4 regions of the Mesorhizobium sp. L-2-11 genome follow, and region 1 is predicted to be linked to each of the others. Evidence: predicted binding sites of a transcription regulator. Region 1 holds the regulator's gene; each other region holds the start of a gene.
The links. Region 1 encodes LexA, which represses DNA repair genes until DNA is damaged. Its sites were predicted from a motif close to TGTTCNNNNTGTGTTCNG; they were not measured.
Positions count from the first base shown of each region.

Region 2: JG739_RS19910 (DUF3072 domain-containing protein) is a predicted target of LexA. The motif match lies at 3,551-3,568, and genes of this name have one in related genera.
Region 3: JG739_RS26175 (PA0069 family radical SAM protein) is a predicted target of LexA. The motif match lies at 3,937-3,954, and genes of this name have one in related genera.
Region 4: JG739_RS35205 (ImuA family protein) is a predicted target of LexA. The motif match lies at 2,562-2,579, and genes of this name have one in related genera.

Region 1 covers NZ_AP023257.1:3,709,454-3,717,269, reverse strand. Annotated here, with positions in the region: gene JG739_RS17750 (SurA N-terminal domain-containing protein) at 1-80, shown strand, start outside; gene trpD (anthranilate phosphoribosyltransferase) at 77-1,087, shown strand; gene trpC (indole-3-glycerol phosphate synthase TrpC) at 1,092-1,943, shown strand; gene moaC (cyclic pyranopterin monophosphate synthase MoaC) at 2,010-2,507, shown strand; gene JG739_RS17730 (molybdopterin molybdotransferase MoeA) at 2,507-3,712, shown strand; gene lexA (transcriptional repressor LexA) at 3,817-4,554, shown strand; partial or broken gene JG739_RS17720 (ComEC/Rec2 family competence protein) at 4,548-7,003, opposite strand; gene gltX (glutamate--tRNA ligase) at 7,107-7,816, shown strand, end outside.
Region 2 covers NZ_AP023257.1:4,145,876-4,153,691, reverse strand. Annotated here, with positions in the region: gene JG739_RS19920 (NAD(P)/FAD-dependent oxidoreductase) at 203-1,525, opposite strand; gene JG739_RS19915 (ATP-dependent DNA ligase) at 2,732-3,343, shown strand; gene JG739_RS19910 (DUF3072 domain-containing protein) at 3,603-3,821, shown strand; gene JG739_RS19905 (phospholipase D-like domain-containing protein) at 3,963-5,423, shown strand; gene JG739_RS19900 (endonuclease/exonuclease/phosphatase family protein) at 5,577-6,377, shown strand; gene JG739_RS19895 (IS5 family transposase) at 6,986-7,816, opposite strand, start outside.
Region 3 covers NZ_AP023257.1:5,471,816-5,479,631, forward strand. Annotated here, with positions in the region: gene JG739_RS26155 (hypothetical protein) at 22-987, opposite strand; gene JG739_RS26160 (MBL fold metallo-hydrolase) at 1,247-2,074, opposite strand; gene JG739_RS26165 (cyclase family protein) at 2,245-3,180, opposite strand; gene JG739_RS26170 (glycosyltransferase) at 3,371-3,877, opposite strand; gene JG739_RS26175 (PA0069 family radical SAM protein) at 4,029-5,183, shown strand; gene JG739_RS26180 (ribonuclease HII) at 5,339-6,034, shown strand; gene JG739_RS26185 (F0F1 ATP synthase subunit B) at 6,317-6,808, opposite strand; gene JG739_RS26190 (F0F1 ATP synthase subunit B) at 6,819-7,418, opposite strand; gene JG739_RS26195 (F0F1 ATP synthase subunit C) at 7,496-7,720, opposite strand; gene JG739_RS26200 (F0F1 ATP synthase subunit A) at 7,803-7,816, opposite strand, start outside.
Region 4 covers NZ_AP023257.1:779,369-787,184, reverse strand. Annotated here, with positions in the region: gene JG739_RS03705 (NAD(P)/FAD-dependent oxidoreductase) at 1-152, opposite strand, end outside; gene JG739_RS03700 (HpcH/HpaI aldolase/citrate lyase family protein) at 613-1,491, shown strand; gene JG739_RS03695 (DUF1737 domain-containing protein) at 1,518-1,724, shown strand; gene JG739_RS03690 (metallopeptidase family protein) at 1,995-2,417, opposite strand; gene JG739_RS35205 (ImuA family protein) at 2,603-3,658, shown strand; gene JG739_RS03685 (DUF6504 family protein) at 3,600-5,069, shown strand; gene JG739_RS03680 (error-prone DNA polymerase) at 5,066-7,816, shown strand, end outside.

The DNA.
Region 1 (7,816 bases):
ACCAGCTGGTGGCGCAGCTGCAGACGCAATATGACGTTCGCATCGACCAGACCGCCGTTGCCCAAGCCCTGACCAGATGAGCGCGCTCAAGACCCACATCGCCAAGGTCGCCGCCGGCAGCTCGCTTTCCTTCGAGGAAGCGCGCGATGCCTTCGACATCATCATGTCGGGCGACGCCACGCCCGGCCAGATCGGCGGCTTCCTGATGGCGCTGCGCGTGCGCGGCGAGACGGTGAGCGAGATTTCCGGCGCCGTCGCCACCATGCGCGCCAAGATGCTGCGCGTCGACGCGCCGGCTGGCGCCATCGACATCGTCGGCACCGGCGGCGACAATTCGCACAGCGTCAACATCTCGACCGCATCCGCCTTCGTCATCGCCGCCTGCGGCGTGCCGGTGGCCAAGCACGGCAATCGCGGACTATCCTCGCAGACCGGCGCCGCCGACGTGCTGACCGCGCTCGGCGTCAAACTCGACATCCCGCCGGAAACGATCGGCCGCTGCATCCACGACGCAGGCGTCGGCCTCATGTTCGCGCCGGCACATCATCCGGCGATGAAGCATGTCGGCCCGATCCGGGTCGAGCTCGGCACCCGCACCATCTTCAACCTGCTTGGCCCGCTCTCCAATCCGGCAGGTGTCGTCAGGCAGATGGTTGGCGTCTTCCTGCCGGAATGGATCATGCCGGTGGCCGAGACGCTGAAGGCACTGGGCGCCGACCACGCCTGGGTCGCCCATGGCGACGGCTATGACGAGATCACCACCACCGGCGAAACCCAAGTGGCCGAACTGGTCGGCGGCGAGATCCGCAGCTTTACGCTGACCCCGGAAGCGGTCGGGCTGAAGCGGCATACCAAGGACGAATTGCGCGGTGGCGATGCCGCCTACAACGCCCAGGCGCTGCGCGACATGCTGGGCGGCGCTGCCGGCGCCTTTCGCGATACGGTGCTGATGAACGCCGGCGCCGGACTGGTGGTGGCGGGCAAGGCGACGACGCTTGCCGATGGCATGGCGACGGCGGCGCAAGCCATCGACAGCGGCCGGGCGCTGAAAGTGCTTGACCGGCTGGTCGAGATTTCGAACGGATAGCCCCGTGTCTGATATCCTGCGCAAGATCGAAGCCTACAAGCGCGACGAGATCGCCGCGGCGAAGGCGCGCGTGCCGCTTGCCGAAATCAAGGCACGGGCAAAGGCTGCCGACGCACCACGCGGTTTTCTCTCGGCCCTTGAAGCCAAACGCAGATCCGGCAGTTTCGCGCTGATCGCCGAAATCAAGAAGGCGAGCCCGTCCAAGGGCCTGATCCGCGCCGATTTCGATCCGCCGGCGCTGGCCTGGGCCTATGCCAAAGGTGGGGCTGCCTGCCTCTCGGTGCTGACCGATGCGCCGTCCTTCCAGGGGGCGCCTGAATTCCTCACCGATGCGCGCAGCGCCGTGACATTGCCGGCTTTGCGCAAGGATTTTCTGTTCGAGCCCTATCAGGTGTTCGAGGCCCGTGCGTGGGGCGCGGACGCCATCCTGATCATCATGGCGAGCGTCGATGACACCGTGGCCAGGGAACTCGAAACGACGGCTTTCGAGCTTGGCATGGACGCGCTGGTCGAGGTGCATGACGAGGCCGAGACTGAACGCGCGCTGAAACTGTCGTCGCGGCTGATCGGCATCAACAACCGCAATCTCCGGACGTTCGAAACCAGCATCGAGACATCGGAGCGGCTCGCGGCGATGGTGCCTGCCGACCGGCTGCTGGTCAGCGAGAGCGGTATTTTCTCGCACCAGGACTGCCGCAGGCTGGAACGGAGCGACATTGGCACGTTCCTCGTCGGCGAGAGCCTTATGCGGCAACAGGACGTGGCCACTGCGACGCACCTGCTTTTGACGGGCAAGGCGCCCGCCAATGCATCCGCCCGAAAATCGGAATCGATTTTCGGAGAGCATGATGCCTAGATACAAAGCGTTAGAGCGTAGTTTGTGCGTCCAAATGGTCGCACGTCGCGCCAAGGTGACCTGACGATGTCGGCCGCCCTCACCCATCTTGGCGCGGAAGGCGAAGCCAATATGGTCGATGTCGGCGACAAGGCGGAGACGACCCGCACGGCAATCGCCGAAGGTCTTGTCTCGATGCGGCCTGAAACGCTGAAAATGATTCTCGACGGCGATGCCAGGAAAGGCGACGTGCTGGGCACGGCGCGCATCGCCGGCATCATGGCGGCCAAGAGGACGCATGAGCTGATCCCGCTCTGCCATCCGCTGCTGTTGACCAAGATATCGGTAGACATTGAACCGGACGCCAACCTGCCCGGCCTGAAGGTCACGGCGCTGGCCCGCGTCACCGGCAAGACCGGGGTCGAGATGGAAGCGCTGACTGCCGTCTCGGTCGCCTGCCTGACCATCTATGACATGGCCAAGGCGGTCGATCGCGGCATGGCGATCTCCGGCATCAGGCTGGTGGAAAAGACCGGCGGCAAATCCGGCGACTACAAGGCGGATGCCCAGGGGGCAGGCCAATAATGGCGCTGCTTGCGGTCGCCGAGGCGCTTGAGCACCTGCTTCAGGATGCTGCGCCCTTGCAGGCTGAAAGCGTCGCCCTGATGGACGCCGCCGACCGCGTGCTGGCGGGGCCGCTCGTGGCGCTCCGCACCCAGCCGCCATTCAACGCGTCGGCAATGGACGGCTATGCCGTGCGGGCCGAGGATGTCGCGTCCGTGCCGGCGAGACTCTCGGTGATCGGCATGGCGCCGGCCGGACGCGGCTTTGCCGGAACAGTCAGCCCGGCGCAGGCCGTGCGCATCTTCACCGGCGCGCCGCTTCCCGCGGGCGCCGACACCATCGTCATCCAGGAGAATGTCCGCGACCTCGGCGGCGGCATGGTCGAAGTGACCGCGCCGACGGTTGAAGGCCGCAACATCCGCCGCATCGGGCTCGATTTCTCGCAGGGCGACGTGCTGCTGGAGAAAGGCCGCCAGCTTGATCCGGCGGCATTGTCGCTGGCGGCATCGGCCAACCACCGGCAGGTCAGCGTGGCGAAACGGCCACTGGTCGCCATCATCGCCACCGGCGACGAATTGCTGCCGCCGGGCAGCGAGCTTGGCGCCGACCAGATCATCTCCTCCAATGCCTATGGCGTCGCCGCCGCTGTCCGCTCGGTCGGCGCCTGCGCACTCGATCTCGGCATCGCCCCCGACCGCAAGGAGGCGATCGCCGCGCTGGTGAAAAAAGCGGTCGACGCAGGCGCCGACGTCGTCGTCACGCTGGGCGGCGCCTCGGTCGGCGACCACGACCTCGTCCATGACGTGCTGACCGGCGAAGGCATGGCGCTCGATTTCTGGAAAATCGCCATGCGGCCCGGCAAGCCACTGATGTTCGGGCGGCTGGGCGACATCCGCTGCATCGGCCTGCCCGGCAATCCGGTGGCCAGCCTGGTCTGCACGCAGCTCTTTCTGAAGCCTCTGCTGGCGCGGCTCGGCGGCCGCGCCTTCCGCCAGGACATGCGTCAGGCGCGGCTCGGCGCCGCCATGCCGGCCAACGATCTCAGGCAGGACTATGTACGCGCGGTGGTTAAGGAAGAAGCTGGCACGCTTGAGGCAATGCCGTTCAGTATCCAGGATTCCTCGATGCTCAGAATGCTGGCCGACGCCAACGGACTGATCGTGCGCGAGCCATTCGCTCCCGCAGCCGAAGCGGGCGCCGCCTGCAGCGTGCTGATGCTACGCTGAACAAAACGTCAACGCATTCATTAAACTTTAAATGGTTGCGGAACACAACTGGAACAGATAGTGTTTGTTCTGGGTTTGTTTTTCTGATTCTATTGGGGGTCGCGATGCTGACACGCAAACAACATGAACTGCTGATGTTCATCCACGAGCGGCTGAAGGAAAGCGGCATTCCGCCCTCGTTCGACGAGATGAAGGAAGCGCTCGACCTCGCCTCCAAATCGGGTATCCATCGGCTGATCACGGCGCTGGAGGAGCGCGGTTTCATTCGCCGCCTGCCCAACCGCGCCCGCGCGCTGGAGGTGCTGCGCCTGCCCGATTCGATCGCGCCGGGCCTCAATGCGGCGCGCAAATTCTCGCCGAGCGTCATTCAGGGCAGCCTTGGGCAGGGCGGCCTCGGACGCCAGATCAAGCCGGCGCCGTCGCGCATGCGTGCGGCCGGCAATGACGACGACGTCGTTGCCACCGTCTCCATACCGGTGATGGGCCGCATTGCTGCCGGTGTGCCGATCGACGCCATCCAGCACCAGACCCATTCGATCTCGGTGCCACCGGACATGATCACCGGCGGCACGCACTACGCGCTGGAGGTCAAGGGTGATTCGATGATCGAGGCCGGCATCTTCGACGGCGACACGGTCATCATCCGCAACGCCGACACGGCCCAGCCTGGTGAGATCATTGTCGCTCTGGTCGACGAGGAAGAAGCGACGCTGAAGCGATTCCGCCGCAAAGGTGCCTCGATCGCACTGGAAGCCGCCAATCCGGCCTACGAGACGCGCATCTTCGGGCCGGACCGCGTCAAGGTGCAGGGCAAGCTCGTCGGACTGATCCGGCGTTACTGAGCGGCAGGTTTTTTGGGTTTCTCGGCCCTCTGGTATGGCGGCAGGCCCCTCGCCTCGCGCGAAAATCGCCGCTGCTCATGCCAGGGCCTGTATGGCTGTCTGACGGCAAAACGGATTTCTGCGCGCGTCGTCGCCGATAGCGGATCGAAGAAGACGGCGGCACTGCCCATGCGAGCGAGCTGCCGTTTGGTGACGACGAGAACCAGCGGATTGCGGCAGGGTTTGTAATAGGCTGTGGCATCGTCGATGACGATCAAATCAGCAAAGGCACAGGCCGGCCGCGCGGTTTTGCGGTTGTCGGCGAGCGCGATGAGCGCGCCGGACGGATGCCGGGCCAGGCACAGGCCGGCAGTGCAGCTGAAAGGCGCTCCCGGCGGCAGGTCGGCCGGGTCGGCGATGTCGAACCGCACATCTCCTTTTTCGAATGTCTCCGGCTCGACGATCGTTGTTGAAACCAGCGCATGTTTCCAGTTGTCGGTGGTGAATTCGTTCGAACGCACCCGGTTGACGGCAAGTTCGCCGCCGCCGATCGGCAGCGCCACCAGATGCGCATCCTCCGAGATCAGCACGTCGGGGGTGCGCGTCCCGGAAATCGTCAGCAGGCCGGCGAGCGCAAAGGGAAGTGCCGCAAGCCGCAGCCATGTCGTCGCCATCGTGGCGATGACCAGGGCGACCGTCACCAGCAGAACCGATTGCAACGAAATCAGTCCGACTGCATCGATTGGCGAACGCTCCGAGATCCATCCCGAAATTGCGATCATGGCCGTCAGGCCCTTGCCCATCATGTAGAGGAAAGGGCCGTCGAGGCCGAAAGGCATCGCCAAGGCGCTGAGGACGGCCAGGAACATGACGATGGTGACGATCGGCATGACGGCCAGATTGGCGAACAGGCTGAGCGGCGAGACGCGCTGGAAGTGCCATATGGCGAAGAGCGCAGTGGCGCTGCCGGCAATGATGGAGGTCATTGCGATGGTGCCTGCCCCAGCGACGAGTTTGCGCGTGACGAAAGCGACCGGTGACCGTCGCTGTCGCGGCGTCGTGGCCTTGTCGGCACGATAGTCGGACCAACCGGCGTAGGCGCCCACGAGAGCCGCAGTCGCGGCGAAGGACATCTGGAAGCTTGCGCCGACCACCTCATGCGGCGACACGACGATGACGGCGATGGCCGAAATCGCCAGGTTCCGCATCGTGAGTGCCGCCCGGTCGAACAGCACGGCGACAAGCATTACCGCCAGCATGATGAAGCTGCGTTCAGCCGCGACCACGATACCGGAGAAAATCAGATAGGCAGCGATGGAGACGAGTGCGGCAGCAGCCGCATATTTTTTGACCGGCCGGCGCGACGAAAAGTCGGGAAACAGCGCAAAGGCGCCGCGCAGCAATCCCATGACAGTGCCGGCGACAAGCGCCATGTGCAGGCCGGAAATGGAGATGATGTGGTAGATGCCGGTGCGCCGCATCGATTCGTTTATCTCTTCGGGGATGCCGGCACGCACGCCGACGATCAACGCAGCGGCAATCTCCCCCTCGGCACCACCGATGCTGTCCCTGATATGGTCGGCGATGGTTTCCCGCGCCTTCTCGATCGACGAAGAAAGGCGTGTGGTTAACGGTGCATCTTCCGAGACGACGATCTTTGGACTGCCGAGGAAAAAGCCACTGGCACCGATACCGGCGAAATAGCTGTCAAAGGAGAAGTCAAAGCTGTCCGGTCTGACCGGGCCAGTCGGAGGCAGAAGCCTCACATAGCCGGTTGCCACCGAGCCTGCGGTCATCTCAGCGGGAATCTTGCGTGCCGATACCCTGACACGTTCGGGCGCATAACGCAGTGTCGGCCGGGCGGTCGATATCACGTCGATGGTCAGCCTGATCCGGCCGTTCGCCATCTGGTCGAGCCTGACGACACGGCCGGTCAGCTGGGTCTGGATTTCCGAACCGAGCATCCTCGTTCCGGCGCGCCAGGTTTCAACCTTGGCGGCGAGCACACCGAGCGCGCACAGCAACGCTGCCATGAAGCAAGATGCGTTTTGCAGCGTGAGCGCGTGACGGCCGCACACAATGCCGTGAGGACCACGACGGCAATCGGCTGGGCAAAGTCCGGTTCGACGGCAAGCGAAAAATAGACGATCACCCCGCTTGCCAGAAAAACCGGCACCAGCAGGAAGGCGACGCCGCGGTCGAGTTCCAGGCCGGCTGCCGAGGCCACGCTGTTGCGGATACCGGACGGTGAAAAATGGCTGAGCTGTCGGCGAAAACGAATGACAGGCCAGGGTGCTGGAGCCGCTACCGGCGCGGAGCGATGCGGCGAAAGAGGCTGAATGCCTGGCGTCGATGCAGGCGGCGAAACGGGTAGCGGCTCAGCGTCGGGAACGCCGGCAAACAGCGATCGTTCGCTGACGCTTGCGATCGCGCCCTCGCTCTCGTCCACGCCGCGGCCTGGTCCAGCCATAGGGTTCGCCCCTTGCGCCCTTGACCTCCTATGCTACATGAACGCGCGACGCGCGAAAGTCCGCGCAACCCTATCCGTTTTCTGCGCTTGCCCCGAGAGTTCCATGTCCGACAAGGTCGTCACCCGTTTTGCCCCTTCGCCCACCGGTTTCCTGCATATTGGCGGGGCGCGCACGGCGCTGTTCAACTGGCTGTATGCGAAACACACCGGTGGCAAGATGCTGCTGCGCATCGAGGACACCGATCGCGAGCGTTCGACCGATGCGGCAACCGCTGCCATCCTCGATGGGCTCTCCTGGCTCGGCCTGACCTGGGACGGCGAGCCGGTATCGCAGTTCGAGCGCGCGCCGCGCCACCGCGCGGTCGCCGAGGAACTGGTGCGCCTCGGCAAAGCCTATTACTGCTATGCGACGCCGGCTGAGCTGGAGGCGATGCGCGAGAGCGCGCGGGCCAAGGGCTTGCCGCCCCGCTATGACGGCCGTTGGCGCGACCGCGACCCGTCAGAGGCGCCGGTTGGCGCCAGGGGCGCGATCCGCATCAAGGCGCCGGCCGACGGCGAGACGGTGGTGCATGACCGCGTGCAGGGTGAAGTCCGCTTCCCCAACAAGGATCTCGACGATTTCATCATCCTGCGCTCGGACGGCAACCCGACCTATATGCATGCCGTCGTCGTCGACGATCATGACATGGGCATTACCCACATCATCCGCGGCGACGACCATCTGACCAACGCCGCCCGCCAGATGGTGATCTATCGAGCCATGGGCTGGGACGTGCCGTCGATGGCGCATATCCCGCTGATCCATGGCGCCGA
Region 2 (7,816 bases), 440 kb from region 1:
ACCGTAGCGCCAACCTTTCCTCCCAGGCTGGGGGATGCTGCCGACCGGAAAGTTCGACTGAGCGGATTCTGTACAACTCCTACCACGTTGCGCCCATGCACCCGGAGACTTGACTGCGAGGGAACGCGGGGGATTCCGCTCACCCGTCTGGTAATACCTTGACTTCGCTTGGTGCGCGTCAGGCCTGACTTCCGGCTGATCTTCAGATAGCGGCGATGTCCAGCTTCGAGCCGTCGACCAGACGCGACAGGCGGAACGGTTTAGGATCGACGCAAGGCGTGTCGTTTACGACCAGCTCTGCGGCCAGATAGCCAAGCCCCGGGCCCAAACCGAAGCCGTGGCCCGAGCAGCCCGCCGCGAGGACGAGGCCTTTCACCCCGTCCACCTGCGACACCACAGGCACTGCGTCCGGCGTGCAATCGACGAAGCCGCCCCAGGCGCTATCGATCTCTATATCGCCAAGTTGGGGGAAGGTCTTCCGGACACTCTCCACCACTTGGCTTACCAGCCATTTCAAGGGTGGAGGATCCAGCACGCGATTCTGTTCGAAGATCCGATCGTTGCTGGTCAGCAGCGCCGGCATTGAATCCGGCCCCGAAAGGAACGATTGGCCGATGCCGAGCCTGACGTTCTTCAAGCGACGCAAGAACTGCGGCATGAATTCCCGGCTGTACCGGATGGCCTGCGGCGTGATTTCGAGGTTCGCCTTGCCGCTGATCGCAAGCGTATAGCTGCCGTCCAGTCGGCGCGTGATCGTGCAGTAGGGCGTGGAGAGCGCCTCGCCTATGTTGATTGTCGGGGTGGAACGCAGCGCGGTCTGCCGGATGCTCGCTTGGGGGAAACTGATCCCGAGCGGCCTAAGGAAGCGCGAGGACCAGGCGCCAGCGGCGCACAGCACCGCGCTGGTTCTGATGTAGCCCTTCTCCGTGTGCACGCCCGCAATCTTGCCATTGGCCAAATCGAGCGCTCGCGCGGCGCATTCCTGGTGGATCGTGGCGCCCAGAGCTCTGGCCCCATCGGCGATAGCCGGCGCGGCGAGCGCAGGTTCGGCCTTACCGTCCCGGTCCGAATAGGTCCCGCCGACCCACTTGTCGCGCGCTTCGGGGATGCGCTCGGCCACCTCCGCCCGGCTCAGCACGCGGGTGTCGACCTCGTACTCCCTGGCGACCTCGCGCCACCTTTCCCAGCCGGCGAGCACAGCCTCGTCATGCGTCGCATAGACGAGACCGCAGCGTCGAAATCCAAGGTCCCGATTGATATCGCGCGTCAGCTCGTCCCACAGTCGCATGGAGATCACCGAGAGCGGCAGTTCGCGCCGATCGCGGTTCTGCTGGCGGCACCAACCCCAGTTTCGGCTCGATTGTTCACAGGCGACGTGGCCCTTCTCGAGCAGAGCCACAGAGAGGCCACGCTTCGCCAGGAAATAGGCGGCCGTAGAGCCGAGGATGCCGCCGCCGACGATGACGACGTCGACCTCGGCCGGGATCCGCTCATCGCTGTGAATGCGTTCGACTCGGGGCGACATGTTCCAACCAACCTCGGCTGCCAAGAATGCGGAAGCAAAGTTCCGATCAGCCCTTCATCGCATCGTGCGTTCGAAAGAATGTGCCGAAATCATCCAGGATTTCGCCAGATATGCGGGTTTTGATCGCTTGATCGATACGAGCTGCTCAAGCCCGATCGAGTGCCAGTTTGACGCAGGGCGGCACCTGCTCGCGACTCCGTTGGATCGCGCTTGAGGGTCTTGAGCCTGCGAGCGAAGTTGTAAGCGGCAACGAAATCGGCGAGGTGTTACCTGAACTGATCGTGGCCCTCATAGCAGAAGCGTTTGACCGTGGTGTCCTTGATCGTGCGGTTCATCCTCTCGACCTGTCCATTATCCGGTATGTGATCTGCGGTGCCTGGAGGTCCCGCCGTTCTTCCCTGGAACGGCCTTATGGTGAGCCCTTCCGGGACGTGGGGCACCGGGAGCACGAACGTGCGGGCAGGCCGTCCTTAGACCGTGGGCTGAGAGCCCGACCTCGTTACATGGCCGCCCCTAGCGACTTTCCCGGATGCGCTGCGAGCGCGGATCAGTAGATGTTGTGTTGCCCGTTAGCTCCCGTCTTCAAACGAGCCATGATCGCGTGAAACACATGCTCACGATCAAATGAAATGAGCGCTCACCATCGCGTGAAATGGCTGCTCACAATCAGCGAAATGCGCAAGCCGGGACCGCAACAGGTCCGCCTGGCCACTGTCTCGCCGTTCCCAGCGAATGCATTCCCTCGCTTCGTCATCCTAGGGCAAGCAAGGAGCGAAGCGACGCGCCGCAGACCCTGGGATGACGAAGGTGTGGTGGTCTGTGACGTTGGATCGGCGGCTGCAGGCCGGTTGGCAGCGACCGACAGTCAAAGAACCAAATCCCCTGAGCTGAGGAACTGGTCCGCAACGGTTTTCGTGAAATGACCAACCGCTCTAGCCGGATATCTCGCTAGCCAAGGGCTGCGTAGGCTGGCGGCGGACAGCAATAAGCCGGTCGGAAACGATGCAAGAGCGCCGCGCCGAGCAAGATATGTACGCCAGGATAAGTATTAGGATGCAAAGCTAACGACAGATCGGCCTCGTGCGTAGATGCTTGCATGGCTTGGCGGGGGCTTGGCGGCTTGGCGGGGGCTCGGCACAGGTGGCAGGCATCACGTTGGGGGATGTCGTGCTGCCTGTGTCGACAGCCGCCGCTGCGCGGTCAAAGGTGGCGTCATTGAGTAAGCGTGCCAAGGTCAATGGCGGCCGGGTCAATGGCGGCCGGCTGGAGTTTCTTCCGCCGCAGATCCCAACTCGGGTCGAGCGGCCGCCTGAAGATGAGGGCTGGGTCCACGAGGCCAATCTCGACGGCTATCGAACCCAGATCATCGTCGATAATGGCGGCGTGCGTCTTTACAGCAAGAACGGCCGTGACTGGACCACGAAATACTGGCCCATCGCACTAGCCGTCGATGTGCCATGCCGGACTGCCATTCTCGACGGCGAGGTCATTGTTCCCGGCGAGCAGGGCGCTGCCGATTGCCCTGCGCTGGAAGCCGCGATCTGGAACGAGCCGAGCCGGCTGGTGTTCGTCGCTTTCGATATCCTCCATCTCGACGGCCGCGCTCTAGGCTCCTTGCCGCTGCTGCAGCGCAAGCAGGCGCTATGGCAACTGGTCGAGCCTGGCCTCGGCAAGATCCGATACAGTGAGCATTTCGAGGGCAGTGCGCTGGCGCTCTTCCGCACCGTCGAGAAGATCGGGCTCAATGGAATTGTCTCGAAGCGAGCCGACAGCCGCTACAGGAGCGGACTGTCGAACACATGGCTGAAGGCCAAATAATTCGAAGAAGCCGACTCCCGAGCAGGGGGTCGTTTATGAGCCAGGTCCGGCTCCAATGGCGCTGATGGCTGCTCACGGGGCGTCCTCACCGATTTGAGGATCGTGCAAGACCATAGGTATCCACGCTATGAGATGCCAAGAAGAGATTCGCTCCGCTTGCGCGTAACCGGCCTGCGCGGGCGAACGCGACACGCATACCAATCCCGGCGGAACAAATCATGATCATTCTCATTGTGGTGATCAGCAAGGGAGATTGATCATGGGCGACCGGCACAACCCAAAAACCGAGGCACCGGCAAATGTCGAAAAGGACCCGGAAGATTGGATCAGCGGAGATGACCCCATGACCCCCGCACAAGCCTCCTATTTGAAAACTTTGGCCGAACAGGCCGACGACCCTGACGCCTATGCTGACGGCCTCAGCAAGGCGGAAGCCTCTAAACGCATTGATGCACTCCGGGGAAAGTTAGGCCTGTAGTGCCCGCTCGTGGCTCCTGGTCTCCAGCGACCAGGGCCGTTCCATCGAACCAGGCAGCGGCTCTGTCCAGTTTGTTTCCGTGGTCTCACGCCGGGAATGAGCTGCATTGCGTTCTGCAACCGCTCGCTGGATAGTCCTGCGATGTTGCAGACCTTGATGACGCATTGGCCCCAGATCCTCGCGATCATTTCGGTGGTGATAGCAGCCATCGGCATCGTCCACGCCATAATGACGAAGGAAGACGTCCGCGCCGCCACAGGTTGGGTCGGCGTGATGTTCCTGTCGCCATTCCTTGGCACCATCATCTACGCCGTTGCCGGCATAAACCGCATCCGTCGTGCAACGATCAGCGCCATGCGGCCCCTTTCCAGCGAGGCGGCTTCCGCAAAACATGAGCGCAACATTGTCGCCGAGGAATTGATCGCCGAACGGTACGGCCAACGCTTCAGCGGCCTGAAGACATTGGGCGACAGGGTGGCCCGGCGTGCCCTGACCTCGGGAAACGCGATTGCGATACTGGAGACAGGTGCCGAGGCCTATGCCGCAATGTGCCGAGCGATTGACGGCGCTCAACGCAGTATCCTTCTCGAGACCTACATCTTCGACAATGACGATGTCGGGCGGCTTTTCGTGGACTCTCTCGCCGGGGCCGTCCAGCGGGGTGTCAGCGTTCGCGTGCTGATCGATGCCGTCGGGGCGCGTTACTCCGTCCCCAGCATTCTTGGGCGTCTGCGAGAGGCAGGAATCACAGCAGACCTCTTCAACGGCAACATTGTCATGGGCCTGCGTCTTCCCTACGCCAACCTCAGAACGCACCGGAAGATCCTGGTCGTCGATGGCACGATTGCGTTCACCGGAGGGATGAACATCCGAAAGGGATTCTCAGCCGAATTCGCCGGCCCCTCCAGCGCGAGGGACACGCACTTTCAGGTCACCGGGCCGGTCGTAGCCGACCTTTTTTCGGTTGCCGCCGAAGATTGGCGCTTCGTGAGCGGCGAGCTTCTGAAAGGCGACGCCTGGCAAGTGGCCACGCCTGCCGCGGCTCCCGGTCAACCGATGTTGGCGCGGGCGGTTGCATCCGGGCCGGATGCCAGCATCGAAACGAACCACAACTTGCTGATCGGGGCATTTTCCGTCGCCCGCAAATCGATCCGCGTCATGTCGCCCTATTTCCTGCCGGATCGGGAACTGATCAGCGCGCTGACGACCGCGGCCAGGCGAGGCGTCGAGATCGACATCGTGGTACCGGCGGTGAACAATCTCTTCCTTGTCGACCGGGCGATGACGGCGCAATTCGATCAGGTCCTGAAGCACTATTGCCGCGTATGGCGCACGCAGGGCTCGTTCGATCATTCGAAGCTGCTGTCGGTCGATGGACTTTGGGCTTATATAGGATCCTCCAATCTTGATGCCCGGTCCCTGCGGTTGAATTTTGAGATTGATATAGAGGTTCTTGATGCAGGCTTTGCCGCGGAGATTGAAGCGCGGATCGGATCGGCAATCGCCTCCGCCGCGGCTGTAACGATCGAAACCTTGAGAGCCCGGCCATTTATCGTCCGACTGGTCGACCGAGTGTTGTGGCTGGGATCGCCTTACCTTTAGAGGCTTTCTCGGCCTGCCGGGGGAATTCGGGTGACGCAGCCATCGCTCCTTTTAAGCGTCGGTTTTCGTCAGGGCAGGGAAGCAGTGATTGCAGATCCTATTTGAGTGAGACAAAGCTAAGTCTTGAAGGTAGTGAGGACGAGCAGCAGACTGATGCAAAGAACTGGACATAGCTTTCCTGCAAATGTGCTCAAATCCATTCGCGACAGAAAAAAGCAGAAGGCGAAGGCTGCGCCGTCCGAAGGAACACGCCCCGCGGGGACTCTGGTCGCATCTTACAACGTTCACAAATGCGTGGGCGTCGACAGAAAGTTCGATCCCGAACGAATCGGCCGCGTCATCCGGGAAATCGCCCCGGATGTCATTGCGTTGCAGGAAGCGGACAATCGCTTTGGAGATCGTGCCGGCCTTCTGGATCTCATGCGTCTCGAATTGGAAACGGGCCTGGTGCCGGTGCCGGTGTCCGGAAACGGCAAAGGGCACGGCTGGCACGGCAACGTTCTGCTTTTCAAACGGGGCATCGTTCGCAATGTCCATCAGATAAAGCTCCCGGGGCTGGAGCCGCGCGGAGCCCTGGTTGCCGAAATCGATCTCGACGAGAAACGAACTCTGCGCGTTATCGCAGCCCATCTCGGCTTGCTGCGCCGATCGCGCTCCGAACAGGCCCGTGTCGTGCTCGAAATCATGAACCGACCGGACGAAAAACCAACACTGCTGCTCGGCGATTTGAACGAATGGCGACTCGGAAACCGTTCCGCACTGAATACGCTGCACACGACTTTCGGTCCCGCGCCGCCGGCGGTCCCCACCTTTCCATCGCGTCTGCCGCTGCTGTCACTCGACCGGATCATGGCAAATCGACACGGAATGATCTCAACCGTCGAAGCCCATGACACGCCGCTTTCGCGGGTCGCCTCCGATCATCTGCCGCTTATAGGATTCGTTCGCCTATGATGTAGCTGCCCAGCCCCATGGATGGAGATCGGTTCAAACGGAACCTCTAGTCTAGACTAGCGGAGCGCCGGCCCAGCGGCTTTGGTTGCGGGGGAGACCGCTGGGCCTGACCAGCGAGCGTTCGGGTGGCGTGCTCACCTGCCTGGTGAATACGTGAGTTAAAGCAAATGCAATCGAAACATGCGAACGAAGTACGTGTCGGTAATGGGTGGATCGTGGAGCGGGGAGGGCTGGTTTCGAGGACCATCTCTCGTAACACCGATTAACTGATCGTTGCCGCCGTCGCTTCGCGTGATTGGCTGCATAGCCATCAAGGGACTAAGATCATCGAAGCTCGAAAACTTCGCGAAAGTGGGGGCCGGTTGCATTTCGTAGAAGAATTTACTTTCCGGAAGGCATTGGGTCTTTGATCGGATAGCAGCTTTTTCACTGCGAACGCGCACAATGCCGTCTGGCGGAGGGAGAGGACCTGGAATCCAACCTTCTTCAACTCGCACGGGTTCGCGCACGCTGGCAAATGGGATCTAGTCGTCTGTGAAGAAGGTTGATTTCGGGATCGGAGGCGAAGCGGGAGCATTCCCACCCGCCATATCAGAGCTGATATGGCGTCAGGCTGATCGCGGCCGGATTGGTGGCACTGCAGCGGACGTGAGCAGTACCAGGAAGAAGGCACACAAAAGCCTCAGCCAGTTGAGCAGGAGGCTGAAGTTATAGCCGACGGCTGCAAGGACAGCGTTGTTGGCATCGCCCTCGGAGAAGGCCAGGAAGTTGCGGCCCATGCGGTGGTCGTTCTTGAGATGGCCGATGACGGGTTCTACGGCGGCCCGGCGTCGCAGCGCCCGTTTGACGGCCTGGGTGAGGCCGCGCTTGTAGCCGGCGACATGGACCTTGAACATCTTGTCCTTCGGCGCGTTGTGGCCGCGGTAGCCGGCATCGGTGACGATCTTGCCGAGGCTGACGCCGATGGTGTCCTCGATCGCCGGGATGATGGTCGCCAGCGTGTGGCCGTCATACGGATTGCCGGGCAGCGCCTTGACATGGGCGACGAACTGGCCGCCGCGGCTGCGCTGCAGCGGGGTGGCGACGGAGACCTTGACGCCGAACTCGTAGGGCTTGTGGGCCTTGCCCTTGCCAATGCACTCGATCTCCGGAGCGTGCAGGGAATACACCTTCTTGCCCCGCTCGCGCTGGCGCTGGTCCCTGACGCGCCGGGCCAGCGACAGCGGCAGGGCAAAGACCTGCATCAGCTCTGGCCGCATGGCGAGCTTGCGGACGATGTCGCGGATCACCGCTCCCAGCATGGTGCGCAGGCGCTTGAGTTGCCGGTTGGCCCGCTTGAATTGCTTGGCATGGGCATAGCGCTGATGCTTGATCAGCGCGATCTTGCCGACCCGCGCATAGGACTGGCGCAGGGCAATGCCATGCTTCCTGGCCAGCTT
Region 3 (7,816 bases), 1.8 Mb from region 1:
AGATCAGAATCAGCGCCACAATCAGCGAATAACCGGCTCGCCGTGGAACCGCCGGCGCGAGGGCGGCGATACGCCGAAGCCGACTTCCATCATCAGCCGCGGCTTGTGTGTCGGCACGGTGCCCATGTGGAAACCGAAGGGATCCTCGACGAAGCCCAAACCCGCCTCGCCGGTCAGCGTAATCGGACTCTGCGCGCCGTAGACATTCAAAACCTCTTCCGCGGGATGGCCGACGAGGAGCGTCAACTGGTGCTTGAGGGTGCGGCGGTTGTGGCTGCCGCGGACATAGACATGCGGACCGGTCTCGGCATCTACCGGATTGAGATAGAAGAAGAATTTCAGCATCCGCCAATCGTCGAGATCGAAGTGGTACTTGCCAAGCGACGCCAGGTTCTTCTCGGCGTCGGACACGGAGCTCGTCGGAAAGCTCCACCAGACCCGCGTGGTGATCAGCTTTGCCTGGCTGCCGAGATAATGGGCGGCGATGTCGAGAAGCAGCGGATCGCGCTGCACGGTAAGCGCAGCGTTGCAGTCGAGGATCCGCTCGAAAAAGTGGCCGCTGAGCAGGGGACGGCCGAAGTGTTTTTCGGCCTCCGCATGCTTGACCGGCAGGAACTCCAGGCGACGATCGAAATTGCCGAAGCAAGACGTGCGCTTCGCGAAGCTGGCGATTTCCTCGTGGATCGACTGCGGCAGGGCAAGGCCGGAAAAGAGGCCGTCCGAGCGGAGCGCGTCGACCACCGCGTCACGATCGACGCCGGCGAACATTGTTTCCCCGGCTTTTTGTGCGGGTCGAACCGGTTTTGCGCCACGCCAATGCAACCGCCGCGCCGGCATGGTGCGCGCCAGCATGAACATCGGCAGCCATGCCGGATTCTCGCGAAGGTCCGACAGATAGGTCGGTATCCGCACGGCAATGCGGCGCAGCAGGCTGCCGTTTCGAGCGATCGACTCGAGGCTTGCAGCACCGGATTGGTCAGGGGTCATCAGAATCCTCAGCTATAAGGGGCGCGTCGACGAAGCGTCGGCCGCTCACCGCTCAGGCGATACCCAAACCCATCCGCCCGCATCAAAGGAATGGTAAGCCCCGGTTAGATTTTGTGCGATGCACAATGAATGGGAGTTGTCGCAAACTTTCCGGCAAGCTTGACGGAACATTAAGGCTCGCTGATTTCGCGACAGTGAGTGTTTCGAGCGAGGTGGAACGAAGAGGTTGCGCACGGTGGAGAAGGCAGCGACGAAGCGATCAAACACCTTCGAGGATGATGATCGTCGGCCGGTCGGGCAGCGTCTTCAGTGAGACCGTCAGAGATCGGCCGGAGAGGAATTCCACCGCGAAATCGTCGCCCATCCTACCTGTGAACTCACTGATCGGGGTCGAATGGCGATGCATCGGCAAGATCATCGAGGAATAGAGCCGCGCGGTGATTTCGGTCATCCGGTCGAGCGACAGCGTCATGCCGCCGTCGATAGGCACCATAAGGATATCGAGCCGACCGATGGCGCCGTAATGCGCATCCTCCAGCCGGTGGTGCAGATGGCCGAGATGGCCGATGCAGAGTCCCGCCACTTCGAAGATGAAGATGGAATTGCCGTCCTTGCCGAGATCGCCGCCATTGCGGATATCCGTCGGCACGTTGCGGATATAGACATCGTCGACGACAAGGGCGTGGCGCGCCGGACCGCCGTCCGGATTCCAACCGCGCAACACATATTCGATGCCGGGATCGACATGGTCCGAATAGTGCGTGCGGTGGGCCTTGTTCATGGTCACAACGCGGGGCAGCGGGTCAGCGCCATAGACGCCGGAAAAGTCGGTGGCGATCCTGACGCCGGCGGGTGTCTCGATGACGTAGGTCGAATGGCCGGCATAGGTGATCGTAACGTCACCGTCGACGAAAGCCTGGGCCAGCCGAGACGTCTGCCCCTGTGGCGCTGTGAAGCTGGCATAGGTGGCCGACGGCAGCGCGTCAGCGATCGCAACGCATCTCGACGGCGGCTTCTCTTCCTGGGCCGAAGCGGCGAACGGCCAGAAGGCCATGGTCAGCAGAACGGCAGCAGATAGGCGAAGCATGACTGCCTCCCGTGGCAGGACTGGCGCGCTCCTGCCACGATAGCGCTAGCAATCGTGGTGGCTATCGTCGGGACAGTCACGTTTTCGCGAGCGGCGGAGGGACCGAAGTCTGGACCTTGCGCAACAACTCGCGTGGGGTGGGACGCGCCGGCCTCCCGAATCGCCAGTGATCAGGGCGTCGGACGGAAGACGCCGTTCTCGTCACGCTTGAGCGGCGCGGTTTGCCGGGAAAGCGGCGCACCAGGCGCTTCGGTGACCGAAACGCCCTCCGTCCAGTCGGCGGGTGCAATCGCGACGTAACGCGCATATCCGCCTGACCCGCCGAGCGGCTTGGCAAAGCCGATTGTAACCAGCGCCCCGGCCTCTGGCACCTTGTCGAGATTTGCAACGCCTTCTGCCTGCGTGAAATCGTTGTGAAGCAGCCAATGTTCGCCTTCGAGGTTGGGCGTGGTGTCGGTATCGAGCGGCTCATGGCCATGAAACAGAATCTTCCGTTCCAGATGCAGGAACTTCAGCGCGGCCAAACTGACGCCTGGAAACGGTTTTTGGTTGAAGCGGGCGGCATCAGACCATTTCCTGTACCAATCCGAACGCACGAAGACGACTGAACCTTCCGGTATGCGGCCGTGCTGCTTTTCCCACTCCTCAATGTCGGCGACCTGGAGGTGATAGCCTTCGTCAGTCTGCACTTTGCCGCTGATGTCGATGACGACGAGCGGCCGCACGGCATAGGTGGCCGGCAGGTCGCTGATCGTCGCGCCAAGCGGGTTCCAATGGGAGGGTGGATCGAGCTGCGTGCCATATTGGTCCGTCGTCAGCTCGTAGGCGCTCGCAACGAACCCATGCTTGTCGTAGGTGAACTCTTCGCTGGCCTTGACGTAGCCCTCGATGTCCCGACCGGCGATAGCCGGTTTGAACCGGGCGTTGGCGAAGCCCGGCCATACCGGCTGCACCGGCTCGAAGGCATGGGTCAGATCGATGTACTTGGCCGATTTGAGCGTGTTCTCATAAACCGACCAAAGCGACGATTCCTGCGCCTCCGCGATCGCCGGCACTGAGCAAGCGGCTGCCAGCAAGGCGATACGAACGAATATGGATAGATTCATCTGCGATCTCCCCGAGCTGTCGCCGAGTATCGCGAGTTTCCCGCAGGACGACAAGCATATGCTTCTGCCTAGGAGTATCGCGCCAATGCGGATTTCCAGCATGTCGCTTTCCGCCCACGGCTTGCGCGCCGCCTCATCCTAACGAAGGATTCGACGTCTCCCTCGCCCGCTATGGGAAGAATGACGACCGTCACTTGACCGGCGCCACCCAGATCTCGGCGTCGAGCCTCCTGGTCGCAAGGCCGCGGGCGATGGCTTCGGCGCTGCGGGCGTTTTTCGATAAGGAAGCGGCCTGACGCTTGCTGATCACCAGCCCTTCGGCCAGTGCCCGGTTTCTCGAGAACACGCGCGACAGGAACGGCACGCGACTGCCGCGTGCCCGCGAGAACCGCGCCGGCATGGTTTGCCTGGCGGTGTGGGCGACGACCTCGTCGATCCAGCCCTCGCCCAACCGCGCGCCCGGCTCCAGCAGCAGCAGCCAGTCGCCCTTGGCCTGCCTGATGCCGGCAGCAATGCCGCCGCTCGCCACATAAAGGCAGCCGGCATGTTCGGCAACACGGTGCGTCTGGTCGGTCGAGCCGGTGTCGCAGACGATGACATCGCGCACCACGCCCTCGACCGCGCCGCCGATCAGCGAGGCGAGCGTGCGGGCCAATCTTTCCTCGTCATTCATGGTCTGGATGAGAACGCTGAGCATCGTTAGCCGAATAGCGGAAAGCCGGGCGCAGCGCCAGTTTTTGCGTCGCCCCTAAAAAATGTTCTTGCTTTGTTCTCCAAGGCTGAATAGGATTATTTTCATGAACAGAGCGATTCGACAGCCGGCCGACAGTCCCTGGGAGAGGGCGAAAATGGAACAGATCGTACGTGCCGACATTGCTGCCTTTGGGGCTGGAAGAGCCGAGATGGCCAATGCAATGATCGAGCAGAGTGGCGTCCGTATCCGCCCGGAGCGTAATCGCGGCCGGTCCGCCGGCATCAACCCGTCCGGCCGGTTCGAACCGGTCAGCCGGCATGTGTTCGACGATGGCTGGAATTCGCTCGAGGAGCTGCCACCGTTCAAGACCGAGGTGCAGGTCGAGAAGCCGCGCACCATCATCACCCGCAACGAATCGCCCGACATTTCCTTCGACCGCTCGATTAACCCGTATCGCGGCTGCGAACATGGCTGCGTCTATTGCTTCGCGCGGCCGACGCACAGCTTCATGGGCCTGTCGCCGGGACTGGATTTCGAATCGAAGCTGTTCGCCAAGCCGGATGCGGCGCGGCTGCTCGACAAGGAATTGTCGAAGGACGGCTACCAGCCGCGCACCATTGCCATCGGCACCAACACCGATCCCTACCAGCCGATCGAGAAGCAGTACCGGATCATGCGCGAGATCCTCGAAGTGCTGGAGGCGCGCGGCCACCCAGTCGGCATCGTCACCAAATCCGCGCTGGTGACGCGCGACATCGACATTCTGTCGCGCATGGCCGAACGCGGGCTGGCCAAGGTGGCGCTGTCGGTGACGACGCTCGACCGTATGCTGGCCAGAACGATGGAGCCGCGCGCGTCGACACCGACCAAGCGGCTGGAGGCGATCAGGCAGCTTTCGGATGCCGGCATTCCGGCCTCGGTCATGGTCGCTCCTATCATCCCCGGCCTGACCGATCAGGAGATGGAACGCATCCTCGATTCGGCACGTGCGGCAGGAGCGCGCGAGGCCGGCTACGTCCTGCTGCGCCTGCCGCTGGAGGTCGCGCCGATCGTCAAGGATTGGCTGCTGCGTCATTATCCGGACCGCTACCGTCACGTCATGTCGCTGATCCGCTCGATGCGCGACGGCAAGGATTACGATTCGGAATGGGGCAAGCGCATGAAAGGCTCCGGCCCCTATGCCTGGCAGATCGGCAGACGCTTCGAGATCGCCGCCAAGCGGCTTGGCCTCAACGCCGAGCGGCGGTCGCTCAGGACCGACCAGTTCGTCGCCGCAGCCAAGGCAACCGAGCAACTGATGCTGCTTTGAAGACATCGTCTGCCGCCGCTGCCGGCGGCAGACGAAAAAATCCCGTCCGGCCTGTCCTGTCCCCGGGCTTGCAGACGGTGCCCTCCGGGTCCGGTGCCTCACCCGACCCGGAGGGGCTTGCGGAGAATCGGAGCCGATGCGAACCTCGCCGCAACATGGCTCGCGCGCGTTCTGATTCTCCGCTTCTCTTCGAAATCGTTGAGAGACCCGATTTCTCCTTCGAGACCAAGGCGATGGCCGAAGGCCTGTGGCCGGTGGCGGGAATGGACGAGGCCGGGCGCGGCCCACTCGCCGGGCCGGTCGTCGCGGCAGCGGTAGTGCTCGATCCCGCCAACATTCCCGACGGTCTCGACGATTCCAAGCGGCTCAGCCACCTGCAGCGCGAGGCGCTGTTCCTGAAAATCCTCGGCTCCGCTCTTGGCGTGTCGATGGCCTCGGTCGGCGCGGAAGGTATCGATGGCAGCAATATTCTCAAGGCCAGCCTCGAGGCGATGCGCCGCGCCTTGGTCGGGCTCTCGGTGCAGCCAAAGCTGGCCCTGGCCGACGGCCGCGACGTGCCGCCCGGACTGCCATGCGAAGGGAAAGCGCTGATCAAGGGCGACCAGCGCTCCCAGTCGATCGCCGCCGCCTCGATCGTCGCCAAGGTGATGCGCGACCGCATGATGTGCGGCTGCGGCAGCCATCACGCGGATTACGGTTTCGAGCTCCATATGGGCTACGCCACGGTGCGCCACCGCACGGCGATCGAGCTGCATGGACCGGTGGCGCGGCTGCACCGCGCGTCCTTCGCACCGTTCCGGCTCGACGGCACCGAACTGCCGGACGAAGAGAGTTTTACGGGCCTGGATTGAGGCGATGGGCCTGCGCGATTGGCGAAGGCGGTCAAGTGCGTAATCTCCCCCCTTGAGGGGGAGATGGCCGGCAGGCCAGAGGGGGTAGCCGCGCGTGAAGCGCCAACCTCCTCTTTCGCCTCCACATGGCGTCGCGCCGGGACGTACCGACCCCCTCTGTCGCCTTCGGCGACATCTCCCCCTCAAGGGGGGAAATTACGCGCTCAGCCGCTTTCGCCAATGCGCAAAAAAAGCCGCCAGGTTTCCCGGGCGGCCTTCGATGAAATTTCTCGATGAAATCCCTTAATTCAGCCTGGACTTGACGTCCTGAAGCGAGGCCTGGAACAGGTCGGCGCCCGCCTTGGCGTCAATCTTGGCGGCGAGCAGCGTGCGGGCGGCTTCGACGGCGATATCGACGGCACTGGCGCGCACTTCGCCGATCGCCTCGCGCTCGGCCTGACCGATCTTCTGTTCTGCAAGTGCGGTGCGCCGGGCGACATAGTCCTCGGTCTTCTTGTGCGCCTCGGCAGCCAGCATGTCGGCCTCGCGCTTGGCGGCGGCGACGATGTCGGCGGCCTCCTGCTCGGCTTCCTTGCGCTTGCGCTGGTATTGGCCGAGCAGTTGCTGGGCCTCCTCGCGCAGCCGGCGCGCTTCTTCAAGCTCGTTGCTGATCTTGTCGGCGCGGGCGTCGAGCGCCTTGGCGATCAGCTTAGGCACCTTGACGTAGACGGCAATGCCCAGAAAAATGACGAGGGCAACGGTGGCCCAAAGCGTCGCGAGTGATGTGGCGTCCATGATGCGCTCCTCACCGGGCCACGGATTTGACGGCTGCCGCGATCTCGGCCTTGCTGGCCTTGCCGCCGACAAGCGCCTCGACGATTGCCGAAGCCGTGTCCTCGGCGATCGTGCCGACTTCCTTCATGGCATTGGCCTTGATGGTCGAAATGCGAGCCTCGGCTTCGCCAAGCTTCTGGTCAAGCGCTGCCTCGACCTTCTTGCGGGCGGCTTCGGCTTCCGCCTTGGCGGCATCGTTGGCTTGCTGGCCGATCGCATTGGCCTTGGTCTTGGCCTCCGCCAGTTCCTGCTCATAGGCGGCAACGGCGGCATCGGCCTCGCCCTTCAGCCTGGCGGCATGGTCGAGATCCTGGGTGATGCGATCGTTGCGGACATCGATGATGCCGCCGACACGCGGCATCACCACCTTCTTCAGGAACAGGTAGAACAGCCCAAAGGTGATCGCCAGCCACACAAGCTGCGACGGGAATGTCGCCGGATCGAATGGCGGGAACACGCCGTGCGCCTCGGCAGGCACACCGGTGCCGGAATGCGTATCGCCTTCCGTGCCGGTATGGCCGCCTTCGACGGCGGGCGCGGACTCTTGCGCAAAGGCAGATGTCACGAACATGGACTATCCCCTGATGTCAGGCCTGCCGCCGATTTGCGGCCGGCCCTTGCAATTGCCAATGTTAGCCGAACAAGGGCTCAGCCGAACAGGGCCAAAAGCGCGATGAGCAGGGAGAAAATGCCCAGCGCTTCAGTCACGGCGAAGCCGAAGATCAGGCGGCCGAACTGGCCATCCGCGGCCGACGGGTTGCGCAATGCGCCCGCCAGATAGCTGCCGAAGATGTTGCCAAGGCCAATACCGGCGCCACCCATGCCGAGGCATGCGATGCCGGCGCCGATGAACTTTGCTGCTTCTGCTTCCATGTGTTCAACTCCTTTGGATCTAAAAATTCCGTTGCGATTTCTATCCCGGCAGCGGGGCCGGAAACTCTTGGGTCAACCTGGGTCAGTGCCCGGGAT
Region 4 (7,816 bases), 2.9 Mb from region 1:
ATCGAAGCGCAGGACAGCGTCGTCGCCGCATGGGCGAACTGCGGGTCACGCTCGACCAGCGCGATCGAACCTGAAAACCCTTCCTCGCGCAGATAATAGGCGATCGAGGAACCGACGATGGCTCCGCCGATGATGACGACGTCGTAGCGCACTTTTTCGCTTCTCCAGTTCTAGAGCCCGAAGCCGGTTTTCTGAAACGATCATGCTCCATTTCATGCAGCCGGCAGGATGATCTCGAAGCGCGCGCCGCGCTCGGAGTCAACCAGGCGAATCGTGCCATCATGCGCTTTCAGCAGGGCCAGAACGATGCCGAGGCCACTTGTCGATCTCGGCGCCGCCCCTCATTGCCCTGCCGGGCATTTCTCCCCGTATAGTGACGGGGAGAAAGGGCCGGCCGCAACGCTGGCGCCCTTCCTGTAACGCTGGTGATTGGCGAAACCGCCGATGCCAGCGCCCCTCTCCCCGTCACTATACGGGGAGAGGAAGCCGGCAGGCAGGTGAGGGGCAGCACCAACGCCCGGAAAGATAGGGGAAAATTCAAACCGGAAGCGATTGCCCGGTGCAGGAGCCAGACTGCTTGCTTCGATCGCCTCCAGGCGGCATAGATCTGAGATGACCGAAACCTACCGCCCGCGCCGCTCGGTGCTTTACGTCCCGGCCTCGAACGACAAGGCGCTGGCCAAGATCCCATCGCTGGCCTGCGATGCCGTCATCATCGATCTTGAAGATGCTGTCGCCCCGGCCGACAAGGTTTCCGCGCGGCAAAAGCTGGCCGGCATCTTCGCTCAGCGCCGAAACCTGCGCTGCGAAATGGTGGTGCGCATCAACCCGCTCTCCAGCGAATGGGGCGCCGACGATCTGCTGGCTGCGGCAGGCTGCGAGCCCGACGCCATCCTGCTGCCCAAGGTCGACACGCCGCGCGACGTCCTGGAAGCCGGCGACGTCCTCGACGACAATTTTTCACCCGACGCGGTGAAGCTATGGGCGATGATCGAGACGCCTAAGGCGCTGCTCAACATCGGCCCGATTGCCGAGCTTGGCCGCGATCCGGCCTCGCGGCTGGTCTGTTTCGTTGCCGGAACGAACGACTTGGTCAAGGACACCGGCATTCTCGCCACGCCCGACCGGCGCTATCTCACACCATGGCTGATGCAGATGGTGCTCGCCGCGCGCGCCGGCGGCCTCGATCTGCTCGACGGTGTCTTCAACGATTTTCGCGATCTGGACGCTTTTGCGCGCGAGTGCACGCAAGCGGCCGCCATGGGGTTCGACGGCAAGTCGCTGATCCACCCGGCCCAGATCGATGCCGCAAACCGCGCCTTCGCGCCATCTGCCGAAGCCGTGGCCGAGGCGCGTGCGGTCAAGGATGCCTTCGCGCTTGCCGAAAATGCCGGCAGGCAAGTCATTGCGCTGAATGGAAAGATGCTCGAACGGCTGCATCTGGCGCAGGCCGAAAAACTGCTGGCGAAGGCGGCCGCCAGCGGGGCATGATTGGCGACTCATCACAGGAATGAAAAATGAAACTCTACCGCTTTCTGTCCGGCCCGGACGATTCCAGCTTCTGCCACAAGGTGACGGCGGCGCTGAACAAGGGCTGGCACTTGTTCGGCTCGCCGACCTATGCCTACGACAAGCAGACCAAGACCATGCGCTGCGGCCAGGCCGTGGTGAAGGATGTCGAGGGCCAGGAATACGGGCCCAACACCAAGCTCAGCGATTGGTAAGGAGGTTTGCTGAAGCGCCCGTCTTTCGTCATCCTAGGGCGGAGCGACGCGAAGCGGAGTGCAGACCCTAGGATCCATGCCGTTACCTCTGCCGAAGGGCACGGCGGATCAGGATTTTATGGCCCCGCTTGCCCATTACCGCGCAATCGAATGGTGAGCGTTCGGTTCTGCACCGCCGGAGCACTGCACCACCGTCCCGGCATGGATCCCAGGGTCTCCGCGCGTCGCTTCGCTCCTGCTCCGCCCTGGGATGACGAAGCGGGGAGCCCCCTATTCGGCCGCCTCTTCGATCCGCTCCATATCATCGTCAGACAGGCCGAAATGGTGGCCGATCTCGTGGATCAGCACATGGGTGACGATGTCGCCCAGCGTCTCCTCGTTCTCGGCCCAGTAGTCGAGGATGGCGCGGCGGTAGAGCGTGACGCGGTTCGGCCCCTCGCCGGTCTGCGGATTCCAGCGCTCGGCGATGCCGCGCCCCTCGAACAGGCCGAGCAGGTCGAAAGGCGTTTCCAGCGACAAATCGTCCATGATCTCGTCGGTCGGGAATTCGGCGATCTGGATGACGATCTCGCCGGTCAGCTTGCGAAACTCCTCCGGCAGATGGGCGTAAGCCTCCAGGGCCAGGAACTCCATTTCCTCCATCGACGGCGAAAGCTCGCCGTGCCAGGTGCGGGTCTTGTAGATGCGGGCCATGCGTTGTCCTTCTGATCCCGGCATATAGGCTTTCGCGCCGGACTCGGCAATTGGCCGGGTTGCCGTCCATGTGCGGCAGGAATAAATTCCTCATGACTGCGCGCATGACTCCGCTTGACTCTTCGGCCGCCCTCTGGAATCTATTAGAACATAACAGGAACAATTGTGAGTGGAAGCTGACCGTCATGGCGACAAGCGCCGTGGCGCGGGAGACTGTTTTTGCCCTGCGCCGCCAGATCGCGAAGATCGAGGGAACGCTGCCCGAGTGCCTGCAGGCGCCGGCCGGCGCTCCCGTTGATGCGCCCCGGAATCCAACAGCTGATGTCACTCCCAGAAATATCACGCCCGGGGATCTGACAATCGTCCGCCGCGGCCTCGCCGTGGCGCCGCCCGATGCGTTTGTGCGCACCGGCGCCGAAGCTCTCGATACCGCGCTCGGCGGCGGCCTGCCGAAGGCGGCGCTGAGCGAGATCCATGGCGCCGCGACCCGCGATGCCGGGGCCGTCGCCGGCTTCGCCCTGTCGCTCGTCAGCCTGATCCTCAAACAAGGGCCGCGACTGCCGGTCCTGTGGATCGGCACCACGGAAATCTTCCGCGAGGCCGGCTTCCCCTATGCCACAGGGCTTCATCGCCTTTTCGGCATCGAGCCGGAGCAATTGCTGTTTTCCGAGGCGCCAAGGCTCCTCGACGCGCTGTGGACCGCCGAGGAGGCCGCCCGGATGACGGCGCTCGCCGCCGTCTTCCTCGAAATCCGCGGCAGTCCGCAGCGGCTGGACCTCACCGCGACGCGGCGGCTGCACGCCCGGGCACAGAGCGCCGGCCGGCCGGTGTTCCTGCTGCGCCAGGCCGGCGAACCCGAGCCGACGGCGGCACCCGTCCGCCTCGTCCTGTCGGCGGCGCCGTCGGCACCGCGCCAGACGATCGCCGGGCCGCTCACCGGCTCGATCGGCCGCCCCGCCTTCACCGTCAGCATCGGCAAGAGCCGCACCGCCTTGCCGGGACAATTCATACTGGAGTGGAACCCCGATGAACGCAGTTTCGAGCAAAGAAGGACCAGGGAAGGACGGCAGGAACCGGCAGCGAATCCTGTCCCTGTGGTTTCCGCATCTCGCCGCGGAAAGGATCCTGCGCCAGCGTCTGGGGCGGTCCTGGCGTTCGCGGCCGTCGGATCACCTGCCGCTGGTGATCAGCCATCGCCAGGCGAACGCGCAGCGCATCGCCGCCCTCGACGAGCGGGCTGAGGCGCTTCACCTGAAGCGCGGCATGGGCATAGCCGACGCGCGCGCCATGCATCCGTCGATCGACGTGGTGGAAGCCGATCCCGAGGCCGACCGCCGCCTGCTCGAAAGCCTCGCCGACTGGTGCGACCGCTACACCCCGCTGGTGGCGATCGACGCAGCCGATGGCCTGTTCCTCGACGTCACCGGCTGCACCCATCTTTTCGGTGGCGAACGGGCGATGCTGGACGACATCCTGTCGCGCTTTTTCCATCAGGGTTTCGATGTCCGCGCTGGCCTTGCCGCCACACCAGGTGCGGCCTGGGCGGCAGCGCGGTTTTCTGGTGACCGCATCGTCCCCGGTGGCGAGGAGGAGGCGCTTCTCGCACCCTTGCCGCTGGCGGCGCTGCGCATCGAGCCTGACATCCGCGCCAGCTTGGAAAGCGTCGGCCTGCGCACGGCAGGCGCCGTCATGGCAGCACCGCGCGCGCCGCTCGCCCGCCGCTTCGGCAGATCGCTGCTTTTGCGTCTCGACCAGGCGCTCGGCCGCCTCGACGAGGCGGTGTCGCCGCGCCTGCCGGTGGCGCCGCTTTCGGTCGAACGCCATCTCGCCGAACCCATCATGCTGACCGACGAAATCGAGCGGCTGGTGAAAATGCTGGCGACGACATTGAAGGCGGACCTCGAGCGCCGCGGCGAAGGCGCAAGAAGGCTGGCGCTGCTGCTCTTCCGCGTCGACGGCGCCGTCAGCCGGATCGCCGTCGGCACCTCGCAGCCGTTGCGCGAGCCGCTGCTGATCCAGAAATTGTTCCACGAAAGGCTTGCCGCGCTCGAACAGGACATCGATGCCGGCTATGGCTTCGATCTCGTGCGCCTCTCGGTCCTGTCGGCCGCCGCCTTCGACATGCAGCAGGCGGATCTGACCGGCGAGACGCGCGACGACGGCGCCGACATCGCCCTTTTCGCCGACCGCATCCGCGCCCGGCTCGGCGACAGCGCGGTATTGAAACCGGTTGCCGTCGAGAGTCATCTGCCCGAGCGCGCCGTCGCCACGCATCCCTATGCGGAGGCGCCGCAAAGGCTCTCTCCGCCGAAGAAGCCGGACAAGATACAAGATACTAGGCCTGTCTTGCGGCCGGAACGGCCGATCCGGCTGTTCCGTTCGCCTGAGCCGATCGAGGTGCCGGCCACCGAAATGCCTGAAGGACCGCCGTTGAACTTCCGCTGGCGGCGCGCGCTGTACCGGGTGGCGCGCGCCGAAGGGCCGGAACGCATCGCCCCGGAATGGTGGCGGGAGGCAGTGGGGCAGGAAGCGACCCGCGATTATTTCCGCATCGAGGATAGCGACGGCCGCCGTTACTGGCTTTATCGCCAAGGTCTCTACGGCGCCTCTCAAGTCGCGCCGCGCTGGTTCATGCACGGGGTCTTCGCATGAACGCGCTGGCGACCGTTGCCTATGCCGAATTCGGCATCCAGTCGAATTTCTCGTTCCTGCGCGGCGCCTCAAAACCGGAAGAACTGGTGGTCGCGGCAAAGTTCCTCGGCTTCTCGTCGATCGGGCTTGCCGACCGCAACACGGTGGCCGGCGTCGTGCGCGCCTGGCAACAGGCCAGGGTGGAAGGTCTTTCCTATCATCCCGGCTGCCGCCTGGCTTTTTGCGATGGCACTTCAGACGTTCTCGCCTATCCGCAGGACCGCAAGGGCTGGGGCCATCTGTGCCGCATGCTGACGCAAGCCAATATGCGCGACGACAGCGAAAAGGGCGCACCGCTGCTCTATCGCGACGACCTCTTCGAATGGGGCGATCTCATGTCGCTGGCGATCCTGCCGGATCTGTCGACGCCGGCCGAGGATCTCAGGCTGATCAGCCGCCTGAAAGATCGCTTCGGCAAGACCCTGCGGCTTGCCGTTTCGCCGGATTATCACGGCAACGACCGCTACCGTATCGAGCAGGCGGCTGCCATGGCCGAGGCATCAGGCATTCCGCTGATGGCGACCAACGACGTTCTTTACCATACGTCCGAACGGCGCCGGTTGCAGGACGTGCTGACGGCGATCCGCCTCAACGTGCCTGTTGCCGAAGCCGGGCTGGAACTGGCGGCCAATGCCGAGCGCCATTTGAAGCCGCCAATGGAGATGGCGCGGCTGTTCCGGCGGCATCCGCAGGCACTGGCGCAAACGCTGCGCTTTGCCGGCGAATTGAGCTTCTCTCTCAGTGACCTGCAATACAATTATCCCGACGAACCGACGGAATCCGGCCTCGGGCCCCAGGCCGAACTGGAAAGGCTGGCTCGGGAGGGAGCCGCGATACGCTACCCCTCGGGTGTTCCCGCCGATGTGACCAGGCGCATCCGCGAGGAACTCGCTTTGATCGAGCGCCTGAACTACGCGCGCTATTTCCTGACTGTCTACGACATCGTCAAATTCGCCCGCAGCCAGGGCATACTCTGCCAGGGGCGTGGCTCCGCGGCCAACTCGGTGGTCTGCTATTGCATTGGCATCACCGAAGTGGGGCCTGAGCGGATCGATTCGCTTTTCGAGCGTTTCATTTCCGAGGAAAGAAACGAGCCGCCCGACATCGATGTCGACTTCGAGCATGAAAAGCGCGAGGAGGTCATCCAGTATATCTACTCGAAATACAGCGCCAAGCGCACCGCGCTTGCCGCGGCCGTCGTCAGCTACCGGGGCCGCTCGGCGATGCGCGAAGTGGCCAAGGCGATGGGCCTGTCGGACGATGTCAGGAGCGCGCTGTCCAGCTCGATCTGGGGTTGGTCGACCTCGGAGCTCGGCGAAAAGGAGACCAGGGCCGGCGGCCTCGATCAAACCGATCCGTCGACAAGGCAGGTGATCGAATGCGCCAACGAGATCATGGGCTTTCCCCGTCATCTGTCGCAGCATGTCGGCGGCTTCGTCATCACCAGGGACCGGCTCGACGAGATCGTGCCCATCGTCAAGACGGCGATGGACGAGCGCAAGATGGTCGAGTGGGACAAGGACGATCTCGACGCGGTGAAAATCCTAAAAGTCGACGTGCTGGCGCTCGGCATGCTGACCTGCCTGCAGCGCGCCTTCAGCCTGCTTGAGGATTATTATCCCGATGCGCGCGATGACTATGGCCGGCCCTATGTGCTGGCCACCCTCCCGCCGGAGAACAAACATGTCTACGACATGATCTGTCGTGCCGACACGATCGGCGTCTTCCAGATCGAATCGCGCGCCCAGATGTCGATGCTGCCGCGGCTCAGGCCGAAAACATTCTATGACCTCGTCATCGAGGTGGCGATCGTGCGGCCCGGCCCGATCCAGGGCGACATGGTCCACCCCTATCTGCGCCGCCGGCAGGGCAAGGAAAAGCCCGAATATCCCAAGCCGGAACTGGAAGAGATACTCGGCAGGACACTGGGCGTGCCGCTGTTCCAGGAGCAGGCGATGAAGATCGCCATTGTCGCCGGCGGCTTCAGGCCTGGCGAGGCCGATGAACTGCGCCGCGCCATGGCCACTTTCAAGCGCACCGGCACGATCGGCAATTATCGCAAGCGGATGGTCGACGGCATGATTTTGCGGGGTTACGAAAAGGACTTCGCCGAGCGCTGCTTCAAGCAGATCGAGGGTTTTGGCGAATATGGCTTTCCCGAAAGCCATGCCGCCTCCTTCGCCCTGCTGGTCTATGCCTCCTGCTGGTTCAAGACCTTCTATCCCGACGTGTTCTGCGCCGCGATCCTGAATTCCCAGCCGATGGGGTTTTATCAGCCGGCTCAGCTTGTCCGCGACGCGCGCGACCATGGCGTCGAAATCCGCGAGGTCGACGTCAATTTTTCCGGTTGGGATTGCGCGCTGGAGGAAGCACCTTTCGACCCGGCCCGCGTCCTCGACCGCCATGCCCAGATGCGCGGCGTCATCCGGACCAGCCATGCCGTCCGGCTGGGCTTTCGCCAGGTCAAGGGCCTGTCGAAGGACCGCATGGAGGTGTTTGTCGCCAGACGCGGCAACGCCTACGCATCCGTTCGCGATGTCTGGCTGCGTTCGGGCCTCTACGTCGACGAGATCGAGAAGCTGGCGCAAGCCGACGCTTTCCGTTCGCTCGGCCTCGACCGCCGCGACGCCCTGTGGGCGGTCCGCGCGCTCGACGGCAGGAGTGCCACGGAGACCCTGCCGCTGTTCGACCGGCCGGCGATCCGCTTG